One region of the Nonomuraea sp. NPDC050733 genome, then DNA from elsewhere that is predicted to be linked to it. Evidence: riboswitches for the same ligand, from Rfam matches in the RefSeq annotation. Region 1 holds a riboswitch; the other holds the start of a gene.

Evidence for each region. A riboswitch is a leader RNA that binds a small molecule or an ion and turns the genes downstream of it on or off. The one in region 1 is predicted to bind cyclic di-AMP.
Region 2: linked by a shared signal. The riboswitch ahead of AB0H64_RS15345 (hypothetical protein) and the one ahead of AB0H64_RS02605 (CHAP domain-containing protein) in region 1 are both predicted to bind cyclic di-AMP.

The regions. Positions count from the first base shown of each region.
Region 1 covers NZ_JBFAHO010000001.1:562,755-577,450, forward strand. Annotated here, with positions in the region: gene AB0H64_RS02575 (hypothetical protein) at 1-198, shown strand, start outside; gene AB0H64_RS02580 (four-helix bundle copper-binding protein) at 266-676, shown strand; gene AB0H64_RS02585 (F510_1955 family glycosylhydrolase) at 768-1,652, opposite strand; gene AB0H64_RS02590 (M56 family metallopeptidase) at 1,720-2,682, opposite strand; gene AB0H64_RS02595 (BlaI/MecI/CopY family transcriptional regulator) at 2,679-3,083, opposite strand; gene AB0H64_RS02600 (DUF305 domain-containing protein) at 3,315-3,935, shown strand; cyclic di-AMP (ydaO/yuaA leader) riboswitch at 4,278-4,428, shown strand; gene AB0H64_RS02605 (CHAP domain-containing protein) at 4,441-5,112, shown strand; gene AB0H64_RS02610 (AAA family ATPase) at 5,274-7,994, shown strand; gene AB0H64_RS02615 (MFS transporter) at 8,281-9,834, shown strand; gene AB0H64_RS02620 (aminotransferase class I/II-fold pyridoxal phosphate-dependent enzyme) at 9,863-11,053, shown strand; gene AB0H64_RS02625 (2Fe-2S iron-sulfur cluster-binding protein) at 11,397-11,909, shown strand; gene AB0H64_RS02630 (xanthine dehydrogenase family protein subunit M) at 11,906-12,883, shown strand; gene AB0H64_RS02635 (xanthine dehydrogenase family protein molybdopterin-binding subunit) at 12,880-14,696, shown strand, end outside.
Region 2 covers NZ_JBFAHO010000007.1:29,247-43,942, reverse strand. Annotated here, with positions in the region: gene AB0H64_RS15410 (site-2 protease family protein) at 1-884, shown strand, start outside; gene AB0H64_RS15405 (S8 family serine peptidase) at 881-2,119, opposite strand; gene AB0H64_RS15400 (hypothetical protein) at 2,116-3,126, opposite strand; gene AB0H64_RS15395 (hypothetical protein) at 3,353-4,228, shown strand; partial or broken gene AB0H64_RS15390 (transcriptional repressor) at 4,490-4,585, opposite strand; gene katG (catalase/peroxidase HPI) at 4,686-6,968, shown strand; gene AB0H64_RS15380 (sigma factor) at 7,254-7,493, shown strand; gene AB0H64_RS15375 (hypothetical protein) at 7,526-7,885, shown strand; gene AB0H64_RS15370 (hypothetical protein) at 7,973-9,169, opposite strand; gene AB0H64_RS15365 (sigma-70 family RNA polymerase sigma factor) at 9,169-9,666, opposite strand; gene AB0H64_RS15360 (hypothetical protein) at 10,221-10,433, shown strand; gene AB0H64_RS15355 (tautomerase family protein) at 10,596-11,030, opposite strand; gene AB0H64_RS15350 (helix-turn-helix domain-containing protein) at 11,111-11,620, shown strand; gene AB0H64_RS15345 (hypothetical protein) at 11,862-12,824, opposite strand; cyclic di-AMP (ydaO/yuaA leader) riboswitch at 12,829-12,964, opposite strand; gene galT (galactose-1-phosphate uridylyltransferase) at 13,032-14,111, opposite strand; gene AB0H64_RS15335 (DeoR/GlpR family DNA-binding transcription regulator) at 14,114-14,696, opposite strand, start outside.

The DNA of each region.
Region 1 (14,696 bases):
AAGGCGGAGAGCGGCGCGGTGGCGGTGGGGCTCGCCATGGCGGCCGCGCTGGTCCTCACCTGGCCCTCGCGCAGCCGGTGCCGACGCCTTGAACAGCTTCGCCCGAGCGATGCGCTCTCCCGCGTTGATCTCTGGTCACTCGCGTGGCACCGATCAGGACTCAACCAGCGCAGCCCGCAGTTCTACTACGTTCCCTAGTTAGCGGGTTCCGGCGAAGGGCAGGGGCGGGCAGAGGCAACCTCAACGGAGGAAGCGAGGAAGCGGCATGACCCTTCAGGTCGCGGAGATGCTCTCCGCTTATCCCAAGGACCTGGGAAACGTCGACCGGGCCCGGCTCACCGCCTGCATCGAGGAGTGCCTGCGGTGCGCCCAGGCGTGTACGGCCTGCGCCGACGCCTGCCTGAGCGAGGACATGGTGGCGGAGCTCGCCACATGCATCCGCACCGACCTCGACTGTGCGGACATCTGCGAGACGACCGCCCGCGTGCTGTCACGGCACACCGGCTACGACGCCACCCTCACCCGCGCCGTCCTCCAGGCGTGCGCGCAGGCGTGCAAGGCCTGCGGCGACGAGTGCGAGCAGCACGGCAAGCAGCACGAACACTGCGCGGTCTGCGCCCAGGCGTGCCGCGACTGCGAGCGTGCCTGCCGCGAGCTCATCAGCACGCTTGGCTGACCGACCAGCGAGGTGCGGGGCTGCGGTTGACGCCGCGCGAAGCGCGCCCCTGAGAGCCGATGCTCTCAGGGTCCCCGGCGGATGCCGTTTCTCAGCCGTTCACCGACCTGAAGACCGTGGCGAAGGTCTCACCCCCGTCCTTCGACTCCAGGACCGTGCCGTCCTCGGTCGCGGCCAGCAGGCGCTTGGTGTCGATCGCGGTGAAGGCCACAGCGGAGCCGGGGAGTTTGCCGCCGTTCCGCCACGACTTGCCGCCGTCGCCGCTGGTGTGCAGCGCGCCGTCCGCACCGGTGCCCACGAGGAAGCCCTTCGCCGGCTGGTCAACGTGGCTCAGGAGCGGCGCATCGGCCACCGGGTCGAACTCCATGCCGCCGTTTCCGCTGACCTTCAACCCCTCTGGCGTGGTGGCGTAGACGGTCGTGGGCTCGTCAGGACCGGCCGCGAGGTCGATGACTTTTTCATCGGCACCTTGCGTCCACGTCTGCCCTCCGTCTGCGCTCCGGCGGAGCCTGCCGGACTGGCTGTCGTAGGCATAGAGGGTCTCTCCGGCCGGTTGCAGCGCGTGAAAGTCCGCCGTCCCTCCCTCGGACACCGTGGTCCAGGTCTGACCCGCGTCGGTGGTACGGATCAGTCCCAGATGCGGTGCGGCATCGGCGGCCGCCTCGCCCGGGTGACCGCTGGCCAGAAAGGTCCGGGGGCCTGTCACCGTGAATCCCATGTGATCTTGAACGCGGCCGGCGACCCGCTCGGCAAGCGTGCCGCTTTTGACCTTGAACAGCCCGTAGTGGCCGGCGACATGAACAGCTCCATCGGCCGGATCGACGCCCAGGCCATGGATGTGCCCGATGCCCGGATCCGCGCCATGGGCACTGTTCTGCGGCTGGTCGCCGCAACCGGCCACGGCTGCTGACATCGCCGCCGCGACCAGCAGCGCCCCCGCCGCCCGGACCCCGCAATGGTTGACGCGCATGGACATGACCTCGTTGTAGGAGACGGATAGGCCAAGACTATCCCTAACTACTACGTAGCGTCGTTGACCGCGCTCAGGCGAAGAGGAGCTCGTGGCAGTGGTGCGCCAGCAACGACGCGAAGCCCGGCACGAGGGCCACCATGGCCGGTCCTGCGAGCAGGAGCCCTACCGCCAGCGCCCCGGCGAGGCGTCCCCGGCGGTCGAGAGGCGGCTCCGGGGTGAGCATGCGTCGTACGCGGATCAGTGCGGTCTCGCCGCCGGCCCCGAGGGTGAAGGCGGGCGCACGGCCGGTGGCCAGGCGCACCAGCGCGGCGGCGATGACGATGCGGGGATGACGGCGGGCGGCCAGGTCGTCGGCCAGCAGCTCGACCAGGCGAGCCAGCTCCGTCCTGGCCCGCTCGAACAGCGGGACCGCCGGAAACGCCCGGGCAAGGACCTCGCCGAAGGCCAGCACGAGATGATGACGGCCGCGCAGGTGCGCCCGCTCGTGCGCGATCACGGCCGAGGCTTCCTCCTCGCTGAGATCGCGCAGCGCGGCCGTGGTGATCACCGCTCTGCCGCGCCGGCCGGGCACGCAGTACGCGAGCCGCTCGTCGAAGTCCACGACGATCGCGTCCAGCGCGCCGTCGTGCCGGCCGAGCAGGGCGAGCGCCTCGGCATGGCGGCGCCGCTCGGCACGGGCACCGGTCAGCACAGAGACGGCGCACCAGGCGACACGAAGGATCAGCGCGCCGGCGACGGCGGCGGAGGAGCCCATGGTCGCCATGGCCAGGTCGGGGCCGTCCGTCAGCATCTCCGCGCACGCCGCGAAGAACTCGGCCAGGCCATGACCCACGACCGTCGCGGGGACGGCGAGCACGAACACGGCGAGCAGCACGGACACGATCACCGACGCACACGCCGCCTGCCACATCACGATCGCCAGCCGGGGCGCCCGATCGGCCCACCTCGCCTCGCCCAGCAGCCGGGGCAGCACGACCGCGGCGATGATCGCATAGATCGTCAGCACAGCGGCGGGCACGATCGCCGTGATCATGCGCGGTCCCTCGGCGGGAACACCTTCAGAGCCGCCTCCAGGGCGTCGGCCTCCTCGGGCGTCAAGCGCTCCAGGAAGTGGACCAGGGTGGCGGCCTGGTTGCCGCTGCGGGCCAGCGACTCGCGCATCAGATCGGCGGTGTGGGCCTCCTTGGAGGAGACCGGCCGGTAGATGTACGCCTTGCCGACAGCCTCCCGCTTGAGCAGGCCCTTCGTGTGCAGCTTGTCCATCACGGTCATCACCGTCGTGTAGGCGATCTCCCGCTCGCGGCGGAGGTCCTCCAGCACGTCGCGCACGGACGCCGGCCGGCGGTAGGCCCACATGCGGTCCATGATCGTAGATTCAAGCTCTCCGAGACCGCGCACCACGTCAACCCTTCTGAACAGCAGGACCATGTTCATGCTACTGGCGGTCGTAGACACCTGGCTTGCCATGATGCGGCACGACATCACTAGTTGCCGCAGGCCAGGGTATCGACCTCCGTGCAGGGGGACGGATGAGCGACAGCACGGACGGTCGGCCACGCCGGTATGTGCGGTGGACGGGCGTCGTCATGCCCGTGATCGATGTCCTCGGCTCGCGTCCACTTGTCCGTCCTCGCTGCAGGCACAGGTCGTCCACGGGGGTCAACCATGTCCATCAACCGATCGATCATCAAGCGCGTCTCATCCGCCACGGCCGCGGGAGCCGGCGCACTCGTCCTGCTCACGGCATGCAACGGTGGCTCACCTCCAAGGCACGCCACGCCGGCCGTCGGCGATGTCGCGAACATGGCCACCACGCACCCTGGAGCGTCGTTCAATGACGCGGACGTGATGTTCGCGCAGATGATGATTCCCCACCACCAGCAGGCCGTCGAGATGGCCGAGCTGGCCGAGACCCGCGCGAGCGATCCGGAGATCAAGGAACTCGCGACGAAGATCAAGGACGCCCAAGCGCCGGAGATCAAGACCATGCGGGGCTGGCTCGAGGACTGGGGCAAGCCGGAGCCCACCGGCATGGGACACATGGACCACGGTATGCCCGGCATGATGTCCGCCGAGGACATGGGCAAGCTCAAGGACGCCAAGGGGACCGCGTTCGACAAGCAGTTCGTCCGCATGATGATGGCCCACCACGAGGGCGCGATCCACATGGCCACGATCGAGCGAACACAGGGCCAGAACCCCGACGCCGAAGAGCTCGCCAAGAGCATCGCCGCGTCGCAGCAGGCCGAGATCGAGCAGATGCGCAAGATGCTCAACCGGCTCTGACCGAGCGCCGGACGCCCGCGACGGGCGGCCGGCACTCTTGCGGGCGTACCCTCCGCCTTGGATCTCACCTCAAGATCAATGAAGAGATGCTCCACTACGCGACATAGTCGGTGAGCCGACGTTCGCCCAGTGGCGCATGACTTCAGCAAACCGCGAGAAGGTAAAGGATTGGGCGCTGAACCCCAGGTCAAAGCGATGCTTACGCATGCCTGGGCAGCCCCGTACTTGCCTCGCGCTATACGCATCGCTTACTTTGAGCGCTCGTAGACGCATCCTCGGGCAAACCCGGGCCTGCGTCTCTGACACCGCCGAGACCGCGTCCAGCAGGAACTCCCTGCACAAGTGGCGCGACCGCCGAATCCGCGATCATCGCGGAACCGGGGACCCAATCCCTTTGGGGTGAATCGAGACGCCCGTCGCGAGACGGGGTCCCGTAGGGCACTTCCACGCCCGAACCCGTCAGCTAACCCGGTAGGCGGCATGGAAGCAAGGAGTACGTCCCCGCATGTCCCCGCGCGTTCTTTCCCGTGCCCTCACCTCCCCCGCCCTCCCCCGGCTCGCCGTCGGTGTGACCATCGCGGTGAGCGCGGCGCTCGCCGGCATCCCGGCTTTCGCCGACGATCACCAGGCCACCGACCAGTCGAGCATCTCGCGAGCCAACGCCGCCCCTGCCCGGCAGTCCGCCCGGCTGACCGCGGACGCCCTGATCAGGGTGGCCGAGTCCCAGATCGGCGTCACGGAGAACGCCGTCGGCGGCGGAACGCCTTTCCACAACTGGTACATGACATCCCCCCGGGCCGCCGAGACCGTCGCCCGGGACGGCGGAAACATCCGCGCCTACGCCAACGCGCCGTGGTGCGCCATGTTCGTCTCCTGGGTGGGTGAGAAGGCCGGGCTCCGTTCCACCGTCGGCTGGGACGCCTACACCATCACCTGGGCCAAGTGGTTCAAAGCCAACAAGCGGTGGGGCACCGTCGCCAAGCCGGGCGCCGTCGTCTACTTCTCCTGGGACTCCAAGACCATCGACAGCATCGACCACATGGGCCTGGTCAAGAAGGACAACGGAGACGGCACGATCACCACGATCGAAGGCAACACCGGCAACGGCAAGGTGGAGCAGCGCGTCAGGCCCACGTCCCAGGTCGTCGGGTACGGATACCCGCAGTACAAGGCCTGACGGGCGGGGCCGGCGTACCCCTGCCACGATCGCGATGCGACCGCTCATCGCGAGGACGCCATGCGACGTGGGAGGGGCAGCACCGCGGCGGGCGCATCGGCGAAGTCGCCGGTCTCGGGGGCGTTTTGTCACGAGTACCACGGGATTTCTATGCTCGGCGTGTGCTGGGGAGAGACGACGAGACAGATCTGCTCGAGTCGTTGCTGCGGCACGCCACCGAGGGACGCGGCGGCGGGGTGATCCTTCTCGGAGAGCCGGGAATCGGCAAGACCACCCTGCTGTCCCACGCGGAGGAGCGGGCGGCCGGCTTCCTGGTGCTGCGCGCCGTCGGCGCCGCACCGGAGTCGGATCTCGCGTACGCGACCCTGCACCAGTTGTTGTTCCCCGTGCTTGGCTCGGTGGACGAGCTGCCCGGCCCCCAGGCGCAGGCCCTGAACATCCTGTTCGGACGCGCACATGGAGCACCACCTGATCCGTTCCTGGTGGCGTTGTCGACCCTGTCGTTGTTGTCCCTGCTGGCCGGCACCCTCCCCGTGTTGTGCGTCGTCGACGACGCGCACTGGGCGGACCAGCCGACGCTGAAGACGCTGGCGTTCGTCGCCCGCCGCCTGGGCAACGAGCCCGTCGCGCTGGCGCTGGCCGCGCGGGCCGATGAGGGGCACGGCGCCGACCTGCCCGACGTGCGCCGCGTCCCGCTCATGGGCCTCGGCCGCGAGGCGGCCAAGGCGTTGCTCGCCGAGCGCCTCGGCGGGCGGCGGCTGACCGACAGCGAGCAGAACCACCTGCTGACCGCCACGGGCGGGAACCCCCTGGCCCTGATCGAGCTCGCCGGAAGGCAGCAGCCCCCGGAGGGCACGCACGAGCCGCTCGCCATGACCGACGCGTTGCAGCGGTCGTTCCTGGCCAGGGTCCGGGCACGGCACGCCGAGTCGCTGCCGCTGCTGCAGCTCATCGCCGCCCATGGCACGGGCGGCGTCGACACCTTCGAGAAGGCGGCCGCGACGCTGCAGGCGGACACCGGCCCGCTGCACCGCGCCGAGCTCGACGAGCTCCTGACCTACGACGGGACGCGGCTGGTGTTCCGGCATCCGCTGATCCGGTCCGCGATCTATCACAGCGCCACGCCCGACCGGCGGGCCGCGATCCATCGAGCCCTTGCCGCGGCCTTCGACAGCCTGGCAGACCAGCATCGCCGTGCCTGGCATCTCGGCCAGGCCGCCATGGGACCCGACGAGCAGGCCGCCGAGGAGCTGGAGCGCTCGGCTGAGCAGGCCGCCCTGCGCGGTGGCCCCGCCGCGGCCATGGCCGCGTTGGCGAGGGCGGCCGAGCTCACCGCGGACGGTCCGCGGCGGGGACGGCGGCTGTGGTCCGCCGCGCACGCCGCCGCCCTGGGCGGGTTCACCGGGAAGGCGGCGGAACTGCTCGATCGAGCTGAGCGCGAGCCCCACCTCGACGAGGAGAACCGGATCCCGCTGGCCGTGATGCGCGCCATCATGGCCGAGTTCGCCGGCTCGCCCGAGGACGCGATGGACCTCATCAGGCCGTGGATCCCCCGCGTACTGCGCCTTGATCGGCGCCGGTTCACGCCCACTGTCGCGATGTACGGCGACCTGGGCACCCGCGCCAACCGGCCGCAGGCATGGTCCGAGCTCGCCGGCTGGCTGGAGAACATCGCGCTGGCGCCGGACGATCCGGGAGACGCGGTGCTGCTGCTCCTGCGCCGTGCTTGCCAGGCCCGTTCCGGCCGTGATGTGGCACCTGCCACGGCGGAGGAGGGCGCCGCGATCGAGTCGCTCACTGATCCGATCCTGATGACTCTGGCCGGAGCCCTGGCTCGCGGACTCGGCGAGCACGAGCTGAGCAGGCGCCTGTACCGCGACGCCGGGCGGCGGGCGCGTACCGGCGGATCGCTGGGTGCGCTCGCCTGGAATCTGGAGTATCAGGCCGCCGACGAGATCGCGCGCGGCAGATTCGGGTTCGCCGCGGCGTATGCGGAGGAGGGGTACCAGTTCGCCATGGAGGTGGGCCAGCCGAGTACGGCCTGCCGTCATCGGGGGCTGCTGGCCTTGTGTGCGGCCGTCCAGGGCCGTCCCGACGCCGCCGAACTGGCCGCCGACGTCCTGGCTGAAGCGAGCAGCCGCAGGCTGGCCGACGCGAGGTCCTATGCCCTGCGCGCGCTCGGCCTCATCGAGCTGGGCGCAGGCAGATATCGGGAGGCCGCGCGGCGCTTTGAAGCGGTCGGCGGCTGGGACACCGACACGCCCCCGGACCTGGTCGTGGGAGTCGTCCCCGACCTCGTCGAAGCGCTGGTCCGCGCCGGCGAGCACGAGCGGGCAGCCGCGGCCACGGCCCGCTACGTCGGGTGGGCCAGGCGCGCGGCCTCGCTGGAGCCGGCCGCGCTCGCGGCCCGTTGCCGGGCGCTGATCAGCACCGATGGCACTGCCGACGACCACTACACGGAGAGCCTGAGGTTGCACGCCGGCTTCGACGCCCCGCTGGAGCATGCCAGGACCGAGTTGCTGCTCGGCGAGCGCTTGCGGCGTGACCGGCGACGTTCGGAGGCACAGCATCACTTGCGCGGCGCGGTGGACACCTTCCGCCGTATCGGCGCGCTCGCCTGGGCCGCCCGTGCGCTGAGCGAGCTACGCGCGACGGGGGAGTCGGTACGCACCCCCGAAGCAGGAGCGTTGAGCACGCTCACCGCGCAGGAGCTGCGCATCGCGCTGGCCGTCGGCGAAGGGTTGACCAACCGGGAGATCGCCGCCCAGCTGTTCCTCAGCCCGCGCACGGTGGACTACCACCTGCGCAAGGTCTTCCAGAAGACCGACATCACCTCGCGAGCCGAGCTCATGCGGCTGGTCCTTGCCGATCGCCCAGCCTGATACCGGCTGAGACCGGCGACTTCACTGATTCGGCGACCGCCGGGGCCTTCCTAACGTTGGCGACGTCATGTTCCTCGCGTCAGGAGTCCCGCAAGGACGCTTCACGAGCCACTGCTTCACCAAGTGGACGTACAGCACGCCGGGCATCACGACGCCGGCCGCGCTGCTCGCCGTTGCGGTCGGGTGCGAAGCCGTCATGGACCGGAACGTCCGCGCCCGAGGGCCATGGCCGATCGCGGAATGTGTCGGATCACTCACTGTCAGAACCCGCTGAAGGAGCACGTTCATGTCGTCCGCAGTGACAACCCCGGGGACGCACACCGGCGCGAGGGCCTGGCTCGGGCTGGCCGTGCTGGTCCTGCCCGCCATGCTGCTGTTCATGATGCTGACCGTCTTGTTCCTGGCCATCCCCCAGTTGGCCGCGGACCTGAAGCCGAGCAGCACCCAGACGTTGTGGATCATCGACATCTACGGCTTTCTCATGGCCGGCCTCCTGGTCACCATGGGCACCCTGGGAGACCGCATCGGTCACCGCCGGCTGCTGATCGCGGGCGCGGCCGTCTTCGCCGTCGTGTCGGTCGTCGCCGCCAACACCTCCGACCCCGCCCTGATGATCGTCTGGCGGGCGCTGCTGGGCATCGCCGCGGCCACCCAGATGCCCGCCACCCTGGGACTGATCTTCTCCACCTTCGCCGACCCGCGACAGCGCGGCATCGCCGTCGGCGTCTGGTCGGGCGGCATCTCCGTCGGCACCGGTCTCGGCCCGGTGATCGGTGGCGCGCTGCTGGAGGCCTTCTCCTGGCGCGCGGCCTTCCTCGTCGCGGTGCCCGTCATGGCGATCGTCATGATCGGAGCCCCGCTTCTGCTGCCCAACCCGCGCAACCCGGCCGCCGGCCGCGTGGACCTGTTCAGCGTGCTGCTGTCGCTGGCCACGCTGCTGCCGATCGTCTACGGCGTCAAGGAGCTGGCCAGGCCCGACTCGCTGCTGCCCGCGCTGGCCGGCATCGCGGCGGGGCTGCTGTTCGGCGCGTGGTTCGTGCTGCGGCAGTTGCGCCTGCCCGAGCCGCTGCTGGACGTGCGGCTGTTCGCCAACCGCACGGTCGGCGGCGCGCTGAGCGTCTTCCTGCTGGCGGCCACGGCGCTCGGCGGCGTCTACCTGCTGTTCACCCAGTACCTGCAGCTCGTCGAGGGGCTCTCCCCGCTCAGGGCCGGGTTGTGGGTGCTGCCCGGGGCCGCCCTGCTGGTGGTCGTCTCCACCCTCTCCCCCGCCCTGGTACGGCGCGTCCGCCCCGGACACCTGATCGCGGCCGGGCTGACCGTGCAGGTGATCGGCTACCTGATGCTCACCCAGGTCGACGCCGCCGGCGGACTTCCGCTGCTGGTCGCGGGCTTCGTCGTGCTCTACCCCGCCGTCGCGCCGTCCATGGCCCTGACCACGAACCTGGTCGTCGGCTCGGTGCCGCCCCAGAAGGCAGGGGCGGCGTCCGGGCTGGCCACCACGTGCAGCGATCTGGGCATCTCGCTCGGCATCGCGATCGTGGGCAGCATCGCCGCCGCCGTCTACCGCGCCCAGATCGCCACCACGAGTCCGACCGGCCTGCCGCCCGAGGCGTCCGCGGCCGGCCGCGAGAGCCTGGACGGCGCGGTCTCGGCCGCGCAGAGCCTGCCGGCCGAAGCCGCCACGGCGCTGCTCACCCCGGCCCGCGAGGCATTCACCAGCGGGCTCAACACCGCCGCCGTCATCGCCGCGGCCATCGCAGCCGGCGCGGCGATCCTGGCGATCGCCAAGCTCCGCCACATCCCCGCGACCGGCCCCGCCGCCGAGGCCGAGCAGTCCTGACGCACCCAGCCACGAAAGAAGTCCACTGTTGACCACGGACCCGAACGCCGTCCTCACCGCCTACAGCACCGAGGAGCTCCGCCGGCGGCGCAGCGTCAAGTGGCGGGAGTTCCCGCCGGACGTCCTGCCCATGCGCATCGCCGAGATGGACACCCCGCTCGCCGAGCCCATCTCCTCAGCGCTGATCACTGCCATCGGACGCGGCGACACCGGTTACGCGCTCGCCGGCCGGCTCCCCGAGGCATTCGCCGGCTTCGCCGCACGACACTACGGCTGGCGCACCGAGCCCTCCGCCGCGCGCCTGGTCCCGGACGTCATGTCCGGCATCGTGGAGATCCTGCAGATCATCTCCGAGCCGGGCGACCGCGTCGTCGTCAACACCCCCGGATACCCGCCCTTCTTCTACTGGATCGACCGCATCGGCCGCCAGGTGATTCCCAGCCCGCTGGCCGCCGGGCCCGACGGGCCTCGCCTGGACCTGGAGCGCCTGGAACGCGACTTCGCCGCCGGCGCGCGGGCGTACCTACTCTGCAACCCGCACAATCCCACCGGCCTGGTCCTCACCCGCGAGGAGCTGGAACAGGTGGCCGCGCTGGCCGACCGGTACGACGTGCGGATCGTCGTGGACGAGATCCTCGCCCCCCTCACCTATCCCGGCCTGCGGCACGTCCCGTTCCCGTCCCTGGACAGCCCGGCCGCGGCCCGCTCCGTCGCCCTCGTCTCGGCTTCCAAGGCCTGGAACATCGCCGGGCTCAAGGCCGCCCTCGCGGTGCCCGGGCCGGACGCCCGCGCCGACGTGGCGGCGATCCACGAGGAGGTCAGCGAGGGCGCCGGCCTGTTCGGCGTGCTCGCCTCCGAGGCGGCCTTCACCCATGGTGACCCCTGGCTCCAGGAGTTGATCGCCGACCTGGACGAGAACCGCCGCAGCCTGGCCGCCCAGCTCGCCGGCCGCCTGCCCGGCCTCGGCTATCACCTGCCTCAGGCGGGCTATGTGGCCTGGCTCGACTGCCGCGCGCTCGGCTGGGGCGACGACCCCGCTCAGATCTTCCTGCGTCACGGCAGGGTCGGCCTGTCGTCCGGCACCAGGTTCGGGCCGCCTGGGCGTGGGTTTGTCCGCCTCAACTTCGCCACCGCGCCGGACCGGCTCACCGAGGCCGTTCACCGCATGGCTATCGCCCGCGATCGGATGGGTGACCATCCCGGTCCACGTGACCTCTGACTCAGAGATCGAAGTCGAGGCCGAGCTGCTCAGCGTCTGGCCTTGTGGGAGCCGCACCTTCTGCATGCCTCCGTATGCCTGCACGACCCGCTGGTTGACTGCCCAGACGCTGACCCAGCTCGACGCCGGCACCCCCGCGTGGCTGATGGCGCTGGAGATGCTGGTGCTCGGCGTCGGCATCGGCTGCGTGATCCAGCTCCTGTCCTCATCATGCAGAACTCCGCCGGACCGGGAGCCGGGTCGAACGGGCGCGCAATGTTTACGCGCAGCCGTCCCTCTATACACCCATGGGGTATGGTTGGCCCATAAGTCGTACATAGATGTACGAGATTAGGTGGTGTTGATGAGCGGCCATATCCCGATCCATCTGAACGTGAACGGGCAGGTGCATGAGCTGTCCCTTGATCCCCGTGTCACCCTGCTCGACTGCCTGCGCGAGCATCTCGGCCTGACGGGCACGAAGAAGGGCTGTGACCAGGGCGCCTGCGGGGCCTGCACGGTCATCGCCGACGGCGAGCGGATCAACTCCTGTCTGACGCCTGCTGTCCAGTGCGACGGCATGGAGATCGTCACCATCGAAGCCATGGCGAGCCACGAGCTGGGTGCCAAGGTGCAGGATGCGTTCCTGGCGTACGACGGGCTCCAGTGCGGCTACTGCACCTCCGGGCAGATCTGCTCGAGCGTCGCCATGCTGGCCGAACACCGCGACGGCCGGCCGAGCGCCGTGACCGAGGACCTGGCCGGGCCTGCGCCGCTGACTGACGTCGAGGTCAGAGAGCGGATGGCGGGCAATCTGTGCAGATGCGGCGCCTACAACGGCATCGTGGCCGCCATCAGGAAGGTGGCCCGGCCATGAGGGAGTTCGCCTACCTGCGAGCAGCGGATGTGGCTGAGGCGGTCGAGCTGGCGGGCCCTCAGGCGAGGTACCTGGCCGGCGGGACGAATCTGTTCGACCTCATGCGTGAGGAGGTGGAGCGGCCCGAGCGGGTCGTCGACATCTCCCGCCTGCCGCTGTCGGCCATCGAGGACCTGCCGGACGGCGGGCTGCGTCTGGGGGCGCTGGCCCGCAACGCGCGGGTCGCCGCCGACGACCGGGTCCGCCGCCGCTACCCCGTGCTCGCGCGGGCCCTGCTGAAGGGCGCCTCGCCGCAGCTGCGCAACCGGGCGACGGTCGGCGGCAACCTTCTGCAGCGCACGCGCTGCCGCTACTTCTACGACCTCGCCGCCGCCTGCAACAAGCGGCAGCCCGGTGCGGGGTGCGACGCCCTCGGCGGGTTCGACCGCGCGCACGCCATCCTGGGCGCGAGCCCGAGCTGCGTCGCCGTGCACCCCTCCGACATGTGCGTGGCCCTGGCGGCCCTGGATGCGACCGTGAACCTCACCGGTCCCGACGGCGAGCGCAGCGTCCCGGTCACCGACTTCCATCTCCTGCCGGGCGAGACACCGCACGTCGAGACCGTGATACGGAGCGGCGAGCTGGTGACGAGCGTGGACCTGCCGCCGGAGCAGCCCTGGCACGGGGATTACGTCAAGGTCCGCGATCGCGCCAGCTACGCGTTCGCCTTGGTGAGCTTGGCCGTTCTGCTGCACGTCGAGCACGGCAGGACCGTGGCTGCCCGTGTCGCGCTCGGCGGGGTGGCGCACAAGCCGTGGCGCGCCTACGCGGCCGAGGAACAGCTGACCGGCGCCGCAGCTGACGAGGCGGCGTTCGATCGGGCCGCCGAGGCCACGGTCGCCGAGGCGCGTCCGCTCCACCACAACGCGTTCAAGGCCGAGCTGGCCCGGCGGCTGGTCCGGCGCACTCTCGTCGAACTGGCGGGTCGCTCATGAACGTCGCCGCACGCGGTTTCAGCCTCGCCATGCGAGCCGTGGGCAAGGTGTCCGGGCTCCTGCCCGACGGCCGCCACGATCCGCTGTCTCAGGCCGCCGGCGAGATCGGCCGCGACGTGGACCGGCTGGACGGCCCGGCGAAGGTGTCCGGCGGCATCCAGTACACCGCCGACCGCGTCCCCGAGCGACTCGCCTACGCCGTCACCGTGCCCAGCGCGATCGCCAAGGGCCGCATCGCCGCCATCGACTCCTCCCGAGCACTCGCCGCGTCCGGGGTGGTGCTGGTGATGACGCACGAGAACGCGCCGCCGATGAAGCCCACCGGAGCGTACGCCACGCTCAGAGCCCCGGTCGGGGCCGCCGCCATGAGTCTGCCGATCATGAACACGGACCGGGTCTTCTGGCACGGCCAGCCGGTCGCGGTCGTCGTGGCCGAGACCCAGGAGCAGGCCGAGCACGCGGCCCGGCTTGTCGAGGTGCGCTACGCGGCCGAACCCGCCGTTCTGGCGATGTCGGACGAGGCCGCCCACACCCCCGTCCATTCGGTGCTGGAGGAGTCGAAGACCGTGGTCGGCGCCCCGCACGCCGCCCTGGCGGACGCGGCGGTCGTCGTCCGGGGCGTATACACCACGCCGCCCGAACATCACAACGCGCTGGAGCTCCACGCTACCGTGGCCGCCTGGGACGGCGACGATCTCACCGTGCACGACACCTCGCAGTATCCCTACGGGGTGAAGGAGATGCTCGCGAAGAAGTTCGGCCTGCCGCCGGAACGGGTGCACGTGCTGGCGCCGTACATCGGCGGCGGGTTCGGCGGCAAGACCACGGCCTGGCCGCACGTGGCGCTCACCGTGGCCGCCGCCAGACTCGCGGGCCGCCCGGTCAAGCTTGTGCTGTCCCGCGCGCACACGTTCCACATGACCGGCGGCAGGGCGCCCACGCGGAGCCGGATCACGCTGGCCGCCGACGCCGGCGGGCGGCTGACCGCCATCGTCCACGACGCGCTGTCCACCTGCACGACGGACGAGTTCGCCGAGGCCGCCATCGTGCCCTCCCGCCACCTGTACGCCTGCCCCAACCTCGCCGTCCACCAACGGGTGGTCCGGGTGGACCGCATCCAGAACGCCTTCTTCCGCGGACCCGGCGTGACCCCGGGATCGTTCGCGCTCGAATCGGCCATGGACGAGCTCGCATGCCGGCTCGGCCTGGACCCGCTCGAACTGCGGCTGCGCAACGAACCCGGCCGCGACCCGGTCTCCGGCCACCGCTTCACCAGCCGCCACCTGCGTGAGGCGTACCGGCTCGGCGCGGAGGCGTTTCACTGGGACGAGCGCGCCCCCGTGCCACGCGCCACCCGGGACGGGCACTGGCTCGTGGGCCAGGGCATGGCCGCCGCGATCAACCCCGACGCCGTGCTCACCGCGGCCGTCCGGCTCCGGCTCCACGCCGACGGCACCATCACCATCCACAGCAGCACGAACGAGTTGGGCGCCGGAACCTCCACCGCCCAGACCCAGGCCGCGGCCCAGCGCCTCGGCGTTCCCATGAACAGGATCCGCTTCCTGCAGGGCGACTCGGACGTGGCCAGGACCCGCATCCCCGGCGCCTCGGCCGCCACCACCACCCTCGCCTCCGCCATCTGGAACGCCCGCGACCGCCTGGTCCGCGAGCTGCTCGCGCTGGCCAAGGGCACTGGCTCCCCGCTGGCCGGGCGCCGGCCCGGCGAGCTGGAGACGCGTGACGAGGGGCTCTTCACCATGGACGGCCGGGGGGAGACCTACCGGCGCATCCTCGAGCGCGCCGGACGCGACCA
Region 2 (14,696 bases), on a different contig from region 1:
TGTCGTTCATCCTGTTCTCCATCCTGCTCGTCGGCATCGGCGTGCCCACCGCGGCCCCGGTCGTCTCCCCGCAGACCAACACCTGCGTCATCCCGGTCAGCGAGCAGCGCACCGAGTGCCGTCCCACCGACCAGCCCACCCCCGCCGCCAAGGCCGGGCTCAAGCCGGGCGACAAGATCGTTTCCTTGGGCGGCCAGAAGATCTCCACCTGGGACGACGCCACCCGCCTCATCCGCGGGCACGGCGCCGGAACCGTCGCGCTGGGCATCGTGCGCGACGGCAGGCCGATGACCCTGTCCGTCACGCTCATCGCGATGGACCGGCCGTCGCCGACCGACCCGAAGAAGATCGACAAGCAGGTCGGCTTCCTGGGCGTGCTGCCCAGTCAGGTCATGGAGAAGCAGAGCTTCGGCATGGTCGTCGGCTACATGAGCGAGCTGACCGTCCGGGTCGCCGGGTCGCTGCTCAACCTGCCGGAGAAGATGGTCGGCGTCTGGCACGCGGCCTTCTCCGGCCAGGAGCGCGACCCCGAGGGCCCCGTCGGCGTCGTGGGCGCCGGGCGGATGGGCGGTGAGATCCTCTCCTCGGACATGACCACCGAGCAGAAGGTCTACCAGTTGGTGAGCCTGCTGGCCGGGTTCAACCTCGCGATCGGCATGTTCAACCTCATCCCGCTGCTGCCGCTGGACGGCGGCCACATCGCGGGCGGCCTGTGGGAGGGCCTCAAGCGGGCCTTCGCCCGCGTCACCCGTCGGCCGGAGCCAGCGTACGTGGACATCGCCAAGGTGCTGCCGCTCACGTACGCGCTGGCCCTCGTGATGATCGTCATGGCGGGGCTGCTGGTTTACGCTGACCTGTTCAACCCGCTCAAGCTCACCGGCTAGCTGTACTGGGCCGCCCGCCGCCCGCGCCGGGCCCGTGGGCGGCGGAACAGGAAGAACGCGCCCACCCCGCACAGCACGCCGACGCCGATCGCCGCGCCGCCCACCCAGAGCAGGGCCTGGTCGATCGGCGGATGGGCGTAGGGCGAGCCGACCGGCCCGTCCCCGAAGTGCTCCTTCCCCTTGTACGGCACGGCCGCGCTCTTCGCCGCCGTGGCCGTGGACGCCGCCTTCACCGCCGCCTCCGCGTTCACCAGCCCGAAGCCGAGGAACGGCGTGTAGCCGGCCGGCGGCTTGCGGGCCGTCCGGACGAGGATGTCGCGCACCTGCCGGGGCGTCAGCTTCGGGTTGGCCGACAGCATCAGCGCCGCGGTGCCCGCCACCAGCGCGCAGGCCGGCGAGGTGCCGTCGCCCGCCTCGTAGCCGCCGGTGTTGCGGGCGGCGTAGATGTCGACGCCCGGCGCGGCGATCGTGTTGTACGTGTGCACCTGCGAGAACTTCGCCCGCACGCCCTCCGGCGCCAGCGCCGCCACCGCGATCACCCCCGGATAGCCGGCCGGGTACGACATGGTGTTGTTGGCGTCCACCTCCAGCGGGTCGGTGGAGCCCCCGTTGCCGGCACTGGCCACGAGGATCGCGCCCTTGCCGACGGCGTAGTCGACGGCCGCGGCCGTGTCCTCCTCGTATCCGCCCCAACCCCACTCCGCGGTGCCCAGCGACATCGAGACGACCCGGGCGCCGTGGTCGACGGCGTAGCGGATGCCCTTGGCCAGGGCGTTGCCGGCGCGCTCGCTCTCCTTGTCGGCTCCGATCCCGCCGTCCTTGGCCGCCTTCTCCGCCCGCTTGCGCGCCGGGTCCTCGCGGTCCCAGATCACCCGTACGGACAGCACCCGCGAGTCCGGCGCCACGTGCAGCACACTGGAGGCCATGGCCGTGCCGTGCCCGCCCCAGTAGCTCTGGCCGGGACGGGCGCCGCCGCCGATGAAGTCGGGGCCGCCGGTCACCCTGCCCCTGAACTCCGGATGGCCCTTCATCACGCCCGTGTCGAGGACCGCGACGGTGACGCCCTTGCCCTCGGCGAGCCGCTGGGCGCCCGGCACGCGCATGGCCGCCTGCTCCCAGCCGCGCGGCGCGCCGGCCTGCTCCAAGCCACGCCGCGCGTCGGTCATGCCCGGGACCGCCGCGCCGGCGACGAGCCCGGCGGTCAGGACGGCCGTGACCGCCACTCTCCTGATCATGCGCCCACCTTCGGGATCTGGTTGTCCAGCCGCGTGGCCAGGTTCTCGGCCAGTCCCTCGGCCGTGGAGGCCCAGGCCGAGCGGTCGTCCTTCTGCTCCAGCGGCCGGTTGCCCCAGGGGCCGGGCAGCCGGCCGGGGCGCCTGCCGTCGGCCGGGCCGGTGGTGACCGCCACGAACAGCGGTGCGTACATGTCGAACACGGCCCTGCCGCCGTCGCCCGTGCGGGCCGCGTCCTTCCACTGCGTGCCGGGGGCCGCGAGGGCACGTACCGCGTGGTCCTGCACGTCCTGCCCGTCGCGGACGTGGTCGTCGAGGTCCTCCTTGGCGGTGACGTCGCGGAAGGCGACGATCGCGGCGGTCGCGGCCGTGCCCCCGGTGTCGTCGACGTACGTGGCGCGCAGGGCCGCGACGCAGCCGCGCTGGGCGGCGAGCTTGGCCAGGCCGCCGGACAGCGCGGCGTCGCACGAGGTGCTGGAGGAGATGGCGACCCTGGTCCAGCCGCGCTCGTTGTCGGGGCCGTCGCCCTTCTTGTCCGGGTCCTCGCGGCCGATCGCGCCGGGGAACAGCTTCTCGACGGGGACGTTGCGCCACAACTCCATGGAGTACTGCTTGTTGCGGATCTTCTGCTCGCTGTTGCGGAAGGTGTGCTGGACGAGCAGGCCGCCGCCGAGCGCGGACACCAGGCCGAACCCGGCCACGAGCACCCCCGCCACGATCCGGCCCGCCCCACGCCTGCGCGGCCCGGTCTCGGGTGTCTGCGGAGGCGGTCCGTAGGGTCCCGGTCCGTTCGGCGGGGGTCCGTGGGGTTCCGGCCCGCTCTGCGGGGGTGCGTACGGTCCCGGCCCGCCCGGTGGCTGGACGTACGAGCCCGGCGCGCCCTGGGGCGGCCCGTACGGTCCCGGTCCGCCGGGCGGCGGGTACGCCTGAGGCTGGTACGGGGCGGGATGCCCGCCGGACGGCTGCGGGGCGGGATACCCCGGCCCAGGACCGGGCGGGGGGTACGTCATCGTCTCTCCAGTGGTGCGTCCCAGGCGCCCCTCAGACCACAAGCGGCGCTTTACGGCTTTTTGACCTTATCGGTCACAAACGACATGGCGGGCTGAGGGGTTCCCGGGCTCGTGACGCAGGTTCGGAAACCGTTACAGGCGCGGGCAAACGCCATGCAACCGCCACGCAAGCGCTCCCGTGTCTCCTGTGATCGCACAAGTCGTCCAGGTCGAGTGAGGAACGCAGATGGCGAAGAAGGGAAAGCTGCTCCCCGTCGGGGCGGCGGTGGTGGGGAGCGGACTCGTCCTGCTGGGCGCCGGGGTCATGGGGATGATGATGTGGCCCATGCCCGGATGGGCCGGCGTGGCCTTCTCCGCCGGCATGACGCTCACCGCCCCGGGCGCGTTCCTGGTCGTCTTCGGCCTGGTCAACCGGTCGATGGGCGCGGCCATGTCGTCCATGGACGGAGCCCTCCGGCCGGCCGGCTCGGGCGGCGTGTTCGGCATGGTCAAGGACCTGGCCGGGGGCAACCGCGACCTCCTCCTCAACGGGTCGCCGGCGAGCGCCGTCGTCCTGTCGATGCGCGACACGGGCGTGACGGTCAACGACCTGCCCATGGCCGTGTTCGAGCTGGAGGTCCACCGGCCCGGCGCGGAGCCGTACCGCGTGGCGCACCGCGAGCCGATCCCGCGCCTGCTCGTGGGAGCCGTCCTGCCCGGCTCCCATCTCGCCGTCCGCGTCGACCCGAACGACCCCGGCCGTCTGGCGGTCGACTGGTCGCAGGCCGCGGGCCCGGCCTCCCGGCCCGCGGCGGCCGGTCAGCAGGTGTCGGCCGCCGACATCCTGGCCCGGGGCGTGCCCGCCACCGTGACCATCCTCGGGACGTTCACGATGAACGGCATGACCACCGGCGACGGCGACCCGGTCGTGGGCTTCGACCTGCGGGTGAGCGGGCCGTACCCGCCGTACGAGGTGCGCCTGGCCCACCGGGTCCCGCGGCCGCACCTGACCCGGCTGGTGCCGGGCACCGTGCTCCCCGCCAAGATCGCCCCCGAGGACCCGCAGAAGGTCGCCATCGACTGGGAGGCGGACAGCCCCGTCAGCGAGCCGCAGGTGCTCTGAGCCCCGGGCGGGCACCGGTCGTGTCGGGGCCCCTCCAGCGGGCCGACCGGACCGCGCCGATCGTCTTCGTCGCCGCCGGTCGGCGCCGGAGTGCCCCTCAGCCAGATGAGCCGCGACCTCGGCCGGTACGTACGGGCTGTCCCGCGGGCCGGCGACGCCATGATCACAAAGGCTGACGGACCGTGCGCCGGGAGTGACCTGGGTGTGAACCGGGGCGAACTGGGCAATGCGTCTAATCGCACAGTCGGGGGTAGGTGCCCAACAGGCGACGTCCGCGATGGCACCGCAGGAGCGGCACACGACATGGTGGTTGTCCTCCACCCGTGACTCGCAGCGGGCGGTCGTGCCGGCGGGCTCCGCGCACGCGGCACGCCGTACACGGCCTGGTGAGAGACCTCGGGAGTTCGGCCCGTACCAGGGCGATCACCCTGTAGATCCGGCATGACGGAGGAAGCAGATGAGCGACACCCAGAACAATCCCCCTTCGAGCGCGCAGGGCGTGGACCGGGAGGCCGCGGCCGGCTGCCCGGTCGCGCATGACTCCGTGACCGCGCACGGCAGCGAGAGCGAGAACCCGGCCATCGACTCGCCGACTCCGAAGACCGGCGGTCGTCCGCGCACGAACCGGGACTGGTGGCCCAACCAGCTCGACCTCTCGGTGTTGCGCGCTCACTCGTCCAAGGGCAACCCGCTGGGGGAGGGCTTCAGCTACGCCAAGGAGTTCGAGAAGCTCGACGTCGAGGCGCTCAAGCAGGACATCATCGAGACGCTCACCACCTCGCAGGACTGGTGGCCGGCCGACTTCGGACACTACGGCGGCCTCATGATCCGGATGAGCTGGCACGCCGCGGGCACCTACCGCATCCACGACGGTCGCGGCGGGGCCGGCGACGGCGCTCAGCGTTTCGCCCCGCTCAACAGCTGGCCCGACAACGCCAACCTCGACAAGGCCCGCCGGCTGCTGTGGCCGGTCAAGCAGAAGTACGGCCAGATGATCTCGTGGGCCGACCTGCTCGTGCTGGCCGGCAACGTCGCCCTGGAGTCGATGGGGTTCAAGACCTTCGGCTTCGGCTTCGGCCGCGAGGACGTCTGGGAGCCGGAGGAGATCTTCTGGGGTCCGGAGGACGCCTGGCTCGGCGACGAGCGCTACGTCACCGACAGCGAGATGGTGCCGAACTTCGGCGCGACCGAGATGGGTCTCATCTACGTCAACCCGGAGGGTCCCCGCGGTAACGCGGACCCGGCCGCGGCGGCGCATTTCATCCGCGAGACCTTCGCGCGGATGGCGATGAACGACGAGGAGACCGTCGCGCTCATCGCCGGCGGCCACACGTTCGGCAAGACCCACGGCGCCGGCGTCGCGGACGACCACGTGGGGCCGGAGCCCGAGGCCGCGCCGCTGGAGGCGCAGGGCCTGGGCTGGCTGAGCAGCCACGGCACCGGCAAGGGCGGTGACACGATCACCAGCGGTCTGGAGGTGACGTGGAGCGACCGGCCGACGCAGTGGAGCAACCGCTTCTTCGAGATCCTCTTCGGCTACGAGTGGGAGCTCACCACGAGCCCCGGCGGCGCGAAGCAGTGGGTCGCGAAGGACGCCGAGGCGATCATCCCCGACGCCCACGACCCGTCGAAGAAGCACAGGCCGACGATGCTCACGACCGACCTGTCGCTGCGCGTCGACCCGACGTACCAGAAGATCTCCCGCCGGTTCATGGAGAACCCCGACGAGTTCGCGCTGGCCTTCGCCAAGGCCTGGTACAAGCTGCTGCACCGCGACATGGGTCCGGTCAGCCGCTTCCTCGGACCGTGGGTCGCCGAGCCCCAGCTGTGGCAGGACCCGGTGCCGGCCGTCGACCACGAGCTCGTGGGTGACGCCGAGATCGCCTCCCTCAAGACGAAGGTCCTGGAGTCCGGCCTCACGACCGCCCAGCTCGTCGCCACCGCCTGGGCCTCAGCCGCGAGCTTCCGCTCCACCGACAAGCGCGGCGGCGCCAACGGGGCCCGGCTCCGTCTGGAGCCGCAGCGCGGCTGGGAGGTCAACCAGCCCGAGCAGCTCGCGACGGTCCTGGACACCCTGGAGGGCATCCGGCGCGAGTTCAACCAGGCCGGCGGGGCGAAGATCTCGCTCGCCGACCTGATCGTGCTGGCCGGCTCGGCGGCCGTCGAGAAGGCGGCACGTGACGCCGGCGTGACGGTGACGGTGCCGTTCCGGCCGGGCCGCACCGACGCCGGCCAGGAGCAGACCGACGTCGAGTCCTTCGCGGTCCTCGAACCCCGGGCCGACGGGTTCCGCAACTACCTGCGCCCCGGCGAGAAGACCCAGCCGGAGGTGCTGCTCGTCGACCGCGCGTACATGCTCAACCTGACCCCGCCCGAGATGACCGTTCTGGTCGGCGGCCTGCGTTCGCTCGGAGCCAACTTCGGCGGCACGCGGCACGGCGTCCTCACGGACCGGCCCGGCGTGCTCACCAACGACTTCTTCGTCAACCTGCTCTCCCCGGGCACCCGGTGGAAGGCGTCGGAGTCCGAGGAGCACGTGTACGAGATCCGCGACGTGGCCACCGACGAGGTGAAGTGGACCGCCACCGTGGTCGACCTCATCTTCGGCTCCAACTCGCAGCTACGAGCCCTCGCGGAGGTCTACGCCGGCCGGGACGCCCACGAGAAGTTCGTGACCGACTTCGTCGCGGCCTGGACCAAGGTCATGGAACTCGACCGGTTCGACCTCGCCCGGCCCTGACGCGGAACGCCCCCGCCGCCGAGGACGACGGCGGGGGCAAGCCCGGCTGTAGTGGCGGAGAGTCTTTTTCAGAGTGTGTGAATGGCAGCCATCAGGATCGGCCTCGGTCCGGTCTGTCCGGCCCGTCGACGCGGGTCGGGTCGATGCGAGAGCCGCTGATGTACCGTCCTGGAGGTGAAAGACGGCGGCAGCCCTCCGCTGACCGCCTGTCAGCGCATCATCGTGCGGGTGAAATGGATTCGGCCAGCCGTCAACCTGGCGGGCCGCCGAAGGCATCCACCAGGCGTGAACACCGACGAGGAGTACACCGCGTACGTCAGCGGACGCCTGCTCTGGTTACGCCGGATCGCGTACGCGCTGTGCCAGGACTGGCATCGGGCCGACGACCTGGTGCAGGCGGCGATCACGCGGCTGTACGTCAAGTGGCGCCACGCCCGCGAGGCCGCCGATCTGGACGCGTACGTACGCGTGATCCTGGTCCGCCTCGCCATCGGGGTCACCGATCAGCCCGGAGCACGGCCCTGAACGGTGGGACGGCCCGCCTGCGCCGGTGGGCGGTGCCAGCGGCGTCGCTGCTGCTGGTGCTCCCGCCGGCCGTCAACCTGGCCGGCGGGCTCACGTGGATCTGGACACCGTCGCTGCCGCTCCCACTGCTCCACCTGCTGACGCGGGCCGGCTTGCTGGACGGGTGGCTGGTGCTGGATCTCCTGGCCGCCTCGGGCGTCCTGGGCGGAGCCGCCCTGGCGGCACTGGCGGCACGGGAGAGGACCGCTACCCTCCTGCTGCTCGCCGCGGTTTCGACGATCAGCCTCGCCGCCGCCGTGATCGGAGGCGCGTGGCTGCCCGCCGGGTACGGCGTGGCGTACGGGGGAGCACTGGCCCTGTTACGGAGCTCTGGTCGACGCAGTTCCGGCTGATCGTCGACCAGGTCAGTACAGGGGGGCCGCCGACGGGCTGATCGGCCTGGCCCCTGCTGCTCACCCGCTGGATCCCGGGGCGCCTGATCAGCCAGGGACAGCTGCCAGGTTGAGCACCGTCAGTTCGGGGGCCTTCCCCTGACGGCAGGAGTTCGCGCAGGGCGGCGCGTCCCAACTGATCACCAGGCTGGGCGAGGACGACGCGCCCACGTTCAGGATTGTCGAACCCTGCGGGGTCCTCCTGCCGATCTCCGCGCCCTGCCAGGTGGCGAGGTCGTACACGTGCGGGCCGGTGTTCACGAACCTATCCCCTCGGATCTGCGACGACATCGCGTCGAAGGTGCCGCGCAAGGGCTGCGGGCGACCGCCGTCGCGGCGCCACGCCACCGCGTGCTCGCCCTGCATGCCCGCGCACCAGGTCGGGGCGCAGCGCATTTGCTTGACTCCCTTCGGCGCGCGGAGAGGGGTGCGCTTGCCGGTCTCCAGGTTGACCAGCACGCGCTGGTTCACCTGGTGATCGATGGCCCGGCCTGCGTCGGCCGCCCAGGGCCAGGACACCAGGTGCAGGCCATCGGTGCCAGGCATGGCCCGCGCCGTGCCGCCGGTGATCGGGACCGAGTACAGCCCGCCTTCTTTGACCGACCAGACGACGCGGTCACGCAGCACCCCGATGCGGTCGATCGACATCGGTGGCACGCTGATCCGGGCCACTCTGGCAGCCGTTCCGCCCGAGCGGGGCAGCACCCACAGATCGACGGCGTCGTGCGCGTTCAGAACCGTGGCCCACCAGAGGATGTGCGTGGGACCGAGATCGACGCCCTGCGGGAAGGAGTAGTCCCGTACGTTGGGAATCTCGCCCAGGACCGTGGCCTTTCGCCGCGTCGTGTCGTACACCTCCAGCCTGCGGCCCTCTTGGGGGGACTTGTCCGCCCGCAGCAACAGTTCGGTGGCGCTCATCGCGGTGACGGGCAGGTATGTCCAGCCGTCCGCCGCCTTGGCGGGGATGGTGGTGACCGCGGACGGCCAGACCTCGACGGCGGGCCGGAGCGCACCGGTGCGCGTGGGTGAAGGGCTGGTGGCCACGTCCCGTTGGCCGGGCGCGGTCAGCGACCCGGTCGCCAGCACCAGTGCGGTGGCGGCTGCGGCGGCGACCGGTACCAGCACCGGCAGCGTCCGGCGGCGGTGGCGCAGCCTGCGTCCCGTCTGGATGGCGCCCTTCACGTCAACCCGCGAGGGTGGCTGCTCCTCCGGCACCAGCGTGTCGAATATCGGCTTGAGGTCCATCAGCGATCCTCCTTGGTCGCCACCACGTCCAGCAGCGCGCGCAGGGCCGCCAGTCCGCGGGCGGTCTGGGTCTTGACGGTTCCGGTGGAGCAGCCGAGCGCCGCGGCGGTCTGCTCCACGCTCAGGTCGCAGTGGAAGCGCAGCACCAAGGTGGCCCGCTGCCGCGGTGACACCAGGGCCAGCGCGCGTTGCAGATCCATGGCGAGGTCCGCGTCCCCCGCGCGGGCCGCTGCCTCGGGCGGGGCCGCGCTCAGCCTGGTACGGGAGAACCAGCCGGCCCGCTGCTCCTTGAGGAAGACCCGGACCAGGATCACGCGTACGTACGCGTCCAGATCGGCGGCCTCGCGGGCGTGGCGCCACTTGACGTACAGCCGCGTGATCGCCGCCTGGACCAGGTCGTCGGCCCGATGCCAGTCCTGGCACAGCGCGTACGCGGTCCGGCGTAACCAGAGCAGGCGTCCGCTGACGTACGCGGTGTACTCCTCGTCGGTGTTCACGCCTGGTGGATGCCTTCGGCGGCCCGCCAGGTTGACGCCTGGCCGAATCTAGTCGCCAAGGTGCGGCCCCGGCGGCGCGGGTGGGTGCGGAAACGACTGCTGGCGGCGAGCCCGGCGGATCGACTGGGACCGTGCTGATCCAGGGTGCATGGGTGAGCGGGGCGCGTCCGGCGGCGATCTCGGCCAGGACGTCGTGGGCTCGGCTACGGCCCAGGTTGGAGAGAGCGGCCTGGGCGTTGTTCGTCGCGAGAATGGCCTCTCGCAGCGGCATCAGTGCCGCTGCGATGCTTCCGTCGGGTCCGGTGAGCAGGGCGTCGACGCGATCGGCGAGCATGCAACTGAAGCACGCCGGGGCATCACCGATGCCGGTGCGCCGACCACGGTTGTGCCGGCCACAGATCGCGCAGGACACCTCGAGTGCCTGGTAGCACGTAGGGCAGATGTCAGGGCTGGCGTCAGTGGCTTCCAGCGCGACACGGCGGGATCGTCCGCAGACCCCGCAGGGGCGACGAGGATGCGCGTAGCAGCGGGAGCAGAGGACGCGGTCGGAATCGGTGCGCCGCGCCGACCCGCACGACCCCGGCCGCCTGGTCGTCGACTGGTGGCATGCCACCTGCCACGTCTCCCGGCCGGCTGGTCAGCGGGTCTCGGCCGCCGACATCCTGGTCCGGGACGTGCCCGCCACGGTCACGATCCTGGGCACGTTCTCGACGAACGGCATGACCACCGACGACGGAGACCCGTCCTCGGCTTCGACCTGCACGTGACCGGCCCGTACAGGCCGCACGAGGTGCGGCCGGCCCACCGGGTCCCGCCGCTGCCGGGTGCGCGGGACGAGGCGGGCCAGGTGCCCGGATCGCCCCGGAGGGCCCGAGGCCCGGTGCACCGTCGGTGCCACGAGCGTCCCCAGCGCGTCCCCGGCCGAGGGTCTAACCGCTGGTGACTATGGCCGCGATGTCCTCGATGCGCACGATCTCCCCGCCCGCTCCCCAGTTGCCCTCCGGGATCTCGTTGATGTGCACCCACGCGGCGGCGGCCTGGGTGAACCGTCCCGGATCCACATCGGCGTCCGCGAGCACCCGCGTGACGCGCCGCACGATGTCACGGCGTTTTTCGTCGTTCATCGAACCGGCCGGGACCCCCACTCGCACCACGTATTTGGGCTTCTCCCCGGCGGGCAACTGCCGGCCGCCCACGAACCAGGCGTCGATCTCGTTGACCACCAGCCACGAGATGGACCTGGCCGCCTCGGTGTCGGGGGCGCCCTCGGCGATCATCACCTCCGACACCAGTCGCCCGCCGATCTTCTCGCGGTGCTCCTGGTCGAGCGAGCCCTTGGGGACGAACAGCTCTACGAACGGCATAGGTAAGTCCTTTCATTAAACTCTCCTGTTCGGCAACGTACAAGAGTGAGTTGAATGAAGCAACCCTCTACACTGGCGCCATGCAACGGACTAGCTTCGCGGAGATGCACTGCTCGATCGGGCAGTCCCTGGAACGCGTCGGCGAGTGGTGGACGCCGCTGATCGTGCGGGACATCTACCTCGGCCTGCACCGGTTCGACGACATCGCGCAGAACCTCGGCATCGCCCGCAACCTGCTCACCCGCCGGCTCGAGACGCTGCTCACCGACGGCATCGTGGAGCGCCGGGCGTATCAGGTGCGCCCGCTGCGGCACGAGTACCACCTCACCGAGGCCGGCCGCGAACTCGTGCCGGTACTGATGGCGCTGATGGCCTGGGGCGACAAATGGGCGACACCGGCGGGCGGTCCGCCGGTGCGCCTGGTGCACCGCGAATGTGGTGCGGAATTCACCCCGCAGGTCTGCTGTTCGGGGTGCGGGGAAGCGGTGACCACCGCCAACGTGACGGTGCTGCCCGGTCCGGGCGCCGCCTCCGGGCCGGGGACCAGGGTGCTGGCCCGGCGCAGCGGCATCGCGCCCGAGGAGTTGTGACCGGCGAGATCACGGTGCCCCGTCCCCGGTCGTCGAGTTCGAGGTGGGGCCAGGTATCGCCCCCGGCGTCATGGAAGCGGATCCAGCGGGTCGCCCCCCGCTCGACAGTCCTGGGGCGAGGCCGAGCGGCCGGCCGATGACCGGTGGTGGGAGTTGGCGACAAGCCCCAACCGGCGCGAGGGCTTACGCAGCCGCCAGTCTCCACCGCATCACCACCGCCGGCACAAACGGCATCCCGGTTTCAGTTCATCGAGATGTGGACGTGGTCGAAGTGGTTCTCGGTGATGCTGCCACGGTCCGACATGGCGCTCCAGCCGGAGCCCTGGTTGATGCGTTGCCGCCAGATCACGTACTTCACCCCCAGCTTCGCCTTGTTCGCCAACGCCCAGGCCGCGAGGCGGTCGCCGAGGGCCTGGTTGGCCGCGCTGGGCATGGTGCCGCCCGAACTCATCATGAAGTCGCACGCCCGGCCCAGCGGGTGCTCGCCGCTCGACCCCGAGCGGAAGCAGCCGACCGTGAACGGCAGCGAGAAGTTCTTCTCGACCAGCGCGCGCATCGCCCGGGTGCGGGGGGTGATGTTGTCGGTGCCCGACGGCAGCTCGGGCGCCCAGGTGCCGTCGGAGCGGCGGCCGGTGCTGACCGGCACGAGGTCCTTGAGCTTCTTCTCGATGTCGTCGATGACGTCCTGGGCCTCGTCGCGCCGCTTGGCGACGTCCGCCGTCTCGGCGCTGATCCGGGTGGCCAGGGCGGCGGCCTCGTCGGCCGCCCGCTTCTTCTCGTCGCGGGCCCTGGCGACGCCCAGCACGACCGCCTGCTGCTCGCGGGTCATCTGCTCCAGGACGGCCGCGCCGGCGGCGCTCTTGGGAAGCATGAAGCCGATGATGGCCGGGTCGCCGTTCTGGTAGCGCAACTGCGCGATCTCGGTGACCCGGCGCTCGGCCGTGGCGACCGCCTGCTCGGCGGCGGCGAGCCGCTTGCCGGCCGTGCCGGCCGCCTGCTGGGCCTTGGCGAGCTCGACCCGCTTGAGGTTGTAGCTCTCGATGAGCTTGTCGACCTTGCCGTTCAGCTTCTTCAGCTCGGCGCGCAGCTCGGATTCGCTGGGTTTGGGGTCGGCGGTCGCGGTGGCCGCGCCGAAACCGGCGGTGGCGATCACGACGCCGATGATGAAGTTGATGGCAAGGCGCGTGGGGGACGCGGACGCCACGGAGGATTCCTCTCCCTCTGCCGACCGGGTTAGCTGACGGGTTCGGGATGGGAGGTCCCTACCACCGAAGTGGATTCACCCCAGATGCGGTGGGTCCCCGGCTCCCGAGCGACGCGCCCGGGATTAGGCGTGTACCAGCTGTTACCGCCGGTACCGAAGGGATACTAGTAGTAAAGCGGAGGTCATGCGACTCCAATCGGAGATCAATCAGTGATCTACCTGTGATCGAATCAGCCGGGCCGCCTCCTCCGGGAGCACGTCGTTGACGAACGCGCCCATCGCCGACTCCGACCCCGCCAGATACTTCAGCTTCCCGGGCGCCCGCCTGATGCTGAACAGCTCCAGGTGCAGGTACCCCAGCTCGCGGTCCTGCCGTACCGGTGCCTGGTGCCAGGCCGCGACGTACGGCATGGCGACGCCGAACATCCCGTCCAGCGCCCGCAGCACCGAGGTGTAGAGCGGCGCGAACGCGGCGCGCTCCTCCTCCGACAGCGCGGCGAGGTCGGGGACCTGCCGGTGCGGGTAGACGTGCACCTCGAACGGCCAGCGCGCCGCGGCCGGCACGAAGGCCGTCCACAGCTCGTTGGCGGCCACGACCCGCGTCCCGGCGGCGCGCTCGGCCGCCAGCACGTCCGCGAACAGGTTGCCCCCCTGCCGGTCCGCGTGCCGCCTGGCCGCGCCGAGTTGGAGCTTCGTGCGGGGAGTGACGTACGGGTACGCGTAGATCTGTCCGTGCGGGTGGGTCAGCGTGATGCCGATCTCCTCGCCCCGGTTCTCGAAGCAGAAGACCTGCTCGACGCCGTCGATCGCGGACAGCTCGGCGGTACGGTCGGCCCACGCCTCCATCACCAGCTCGACCTGCGCGTCGGAGAGCCGGGAGAACGATGACGAGTGATCCGAGGTGAAGCACACCACCTCGCACCGCCCCACACCCGGACGAACCTCGCTCAGACCCCCCACATCCTGATAAGTCCCGAGATTCATGGAGAAGGAGGGGAAACGGTTCTCGAAGACCACCACGTCATAGTCGTGCGCCGGGATCTCCGAGGCCCGGGTGTCCGTCGACGGGCACAGCGGGCACTCGTCCGCCGGAGGCATGAACGTGCGTGTCTGCCGGTGTCCCGCGACCGCGATCCACTCCTCGGTCAGCGGGTCGTAACGCAGCTCGGAGGCCACCGGTCGCGGATCGAGCGGCCGGCGGTCGATCGCGCCGCGGTCGGCGTCGTCGCTCCGATCGAAGTAGATCAGCTCCCGGCCGTCGGCCAGATGGGTGATGGTGCGCTTCACGGCTACCCCTCAGCGATGATCAGTTGTCCGGCCCGTTCGGCCAGCTCGGTGCGTGCGTCCTCGGGCAGCCCCGCGTCGGTGATGACGACGTCGGCCTCGGCCAGCTCGGCGATCGTGCTGATGCCGATCGTGTTCCACTTCGTGTGGTCGGCCGGGACCACCAGCCGGTGCGCCGCGGCCACCAGCTCCCTGTCGGTCTCCGCCTCCAGCAGGTTCGGCGTGGTGAACCCGGCCCGCACGCTCATGCCGTGCACCCCGAGGAACAGCGTGTCCACGTGCAGCCGGCGGATCGCGGCCACCGCCACCGGGCCCACCAGCGCGTCGGAGGGAGTGCGGACGCCCCCGGTCAGCACGACCGTGCGGTCGGGACGCGGGTTGCGGTGGAAGACGTCGGCGACGGGCACGGAGTTCGTGATGACCGTCAGCTCGGGCACACCCGTCAGATGGTGGGCCAGCGACCACGTCGTGGTGCCGGCCGAAAGCGCGACCGCGGTGCCCGGCCGTACGAGCTCGGCGGCGGCACGCGCGATGGCCTCCTTCTCGTGCTGCTGCCGGGCCGACTTGGCGGTGAACCCCGGCTCCTCC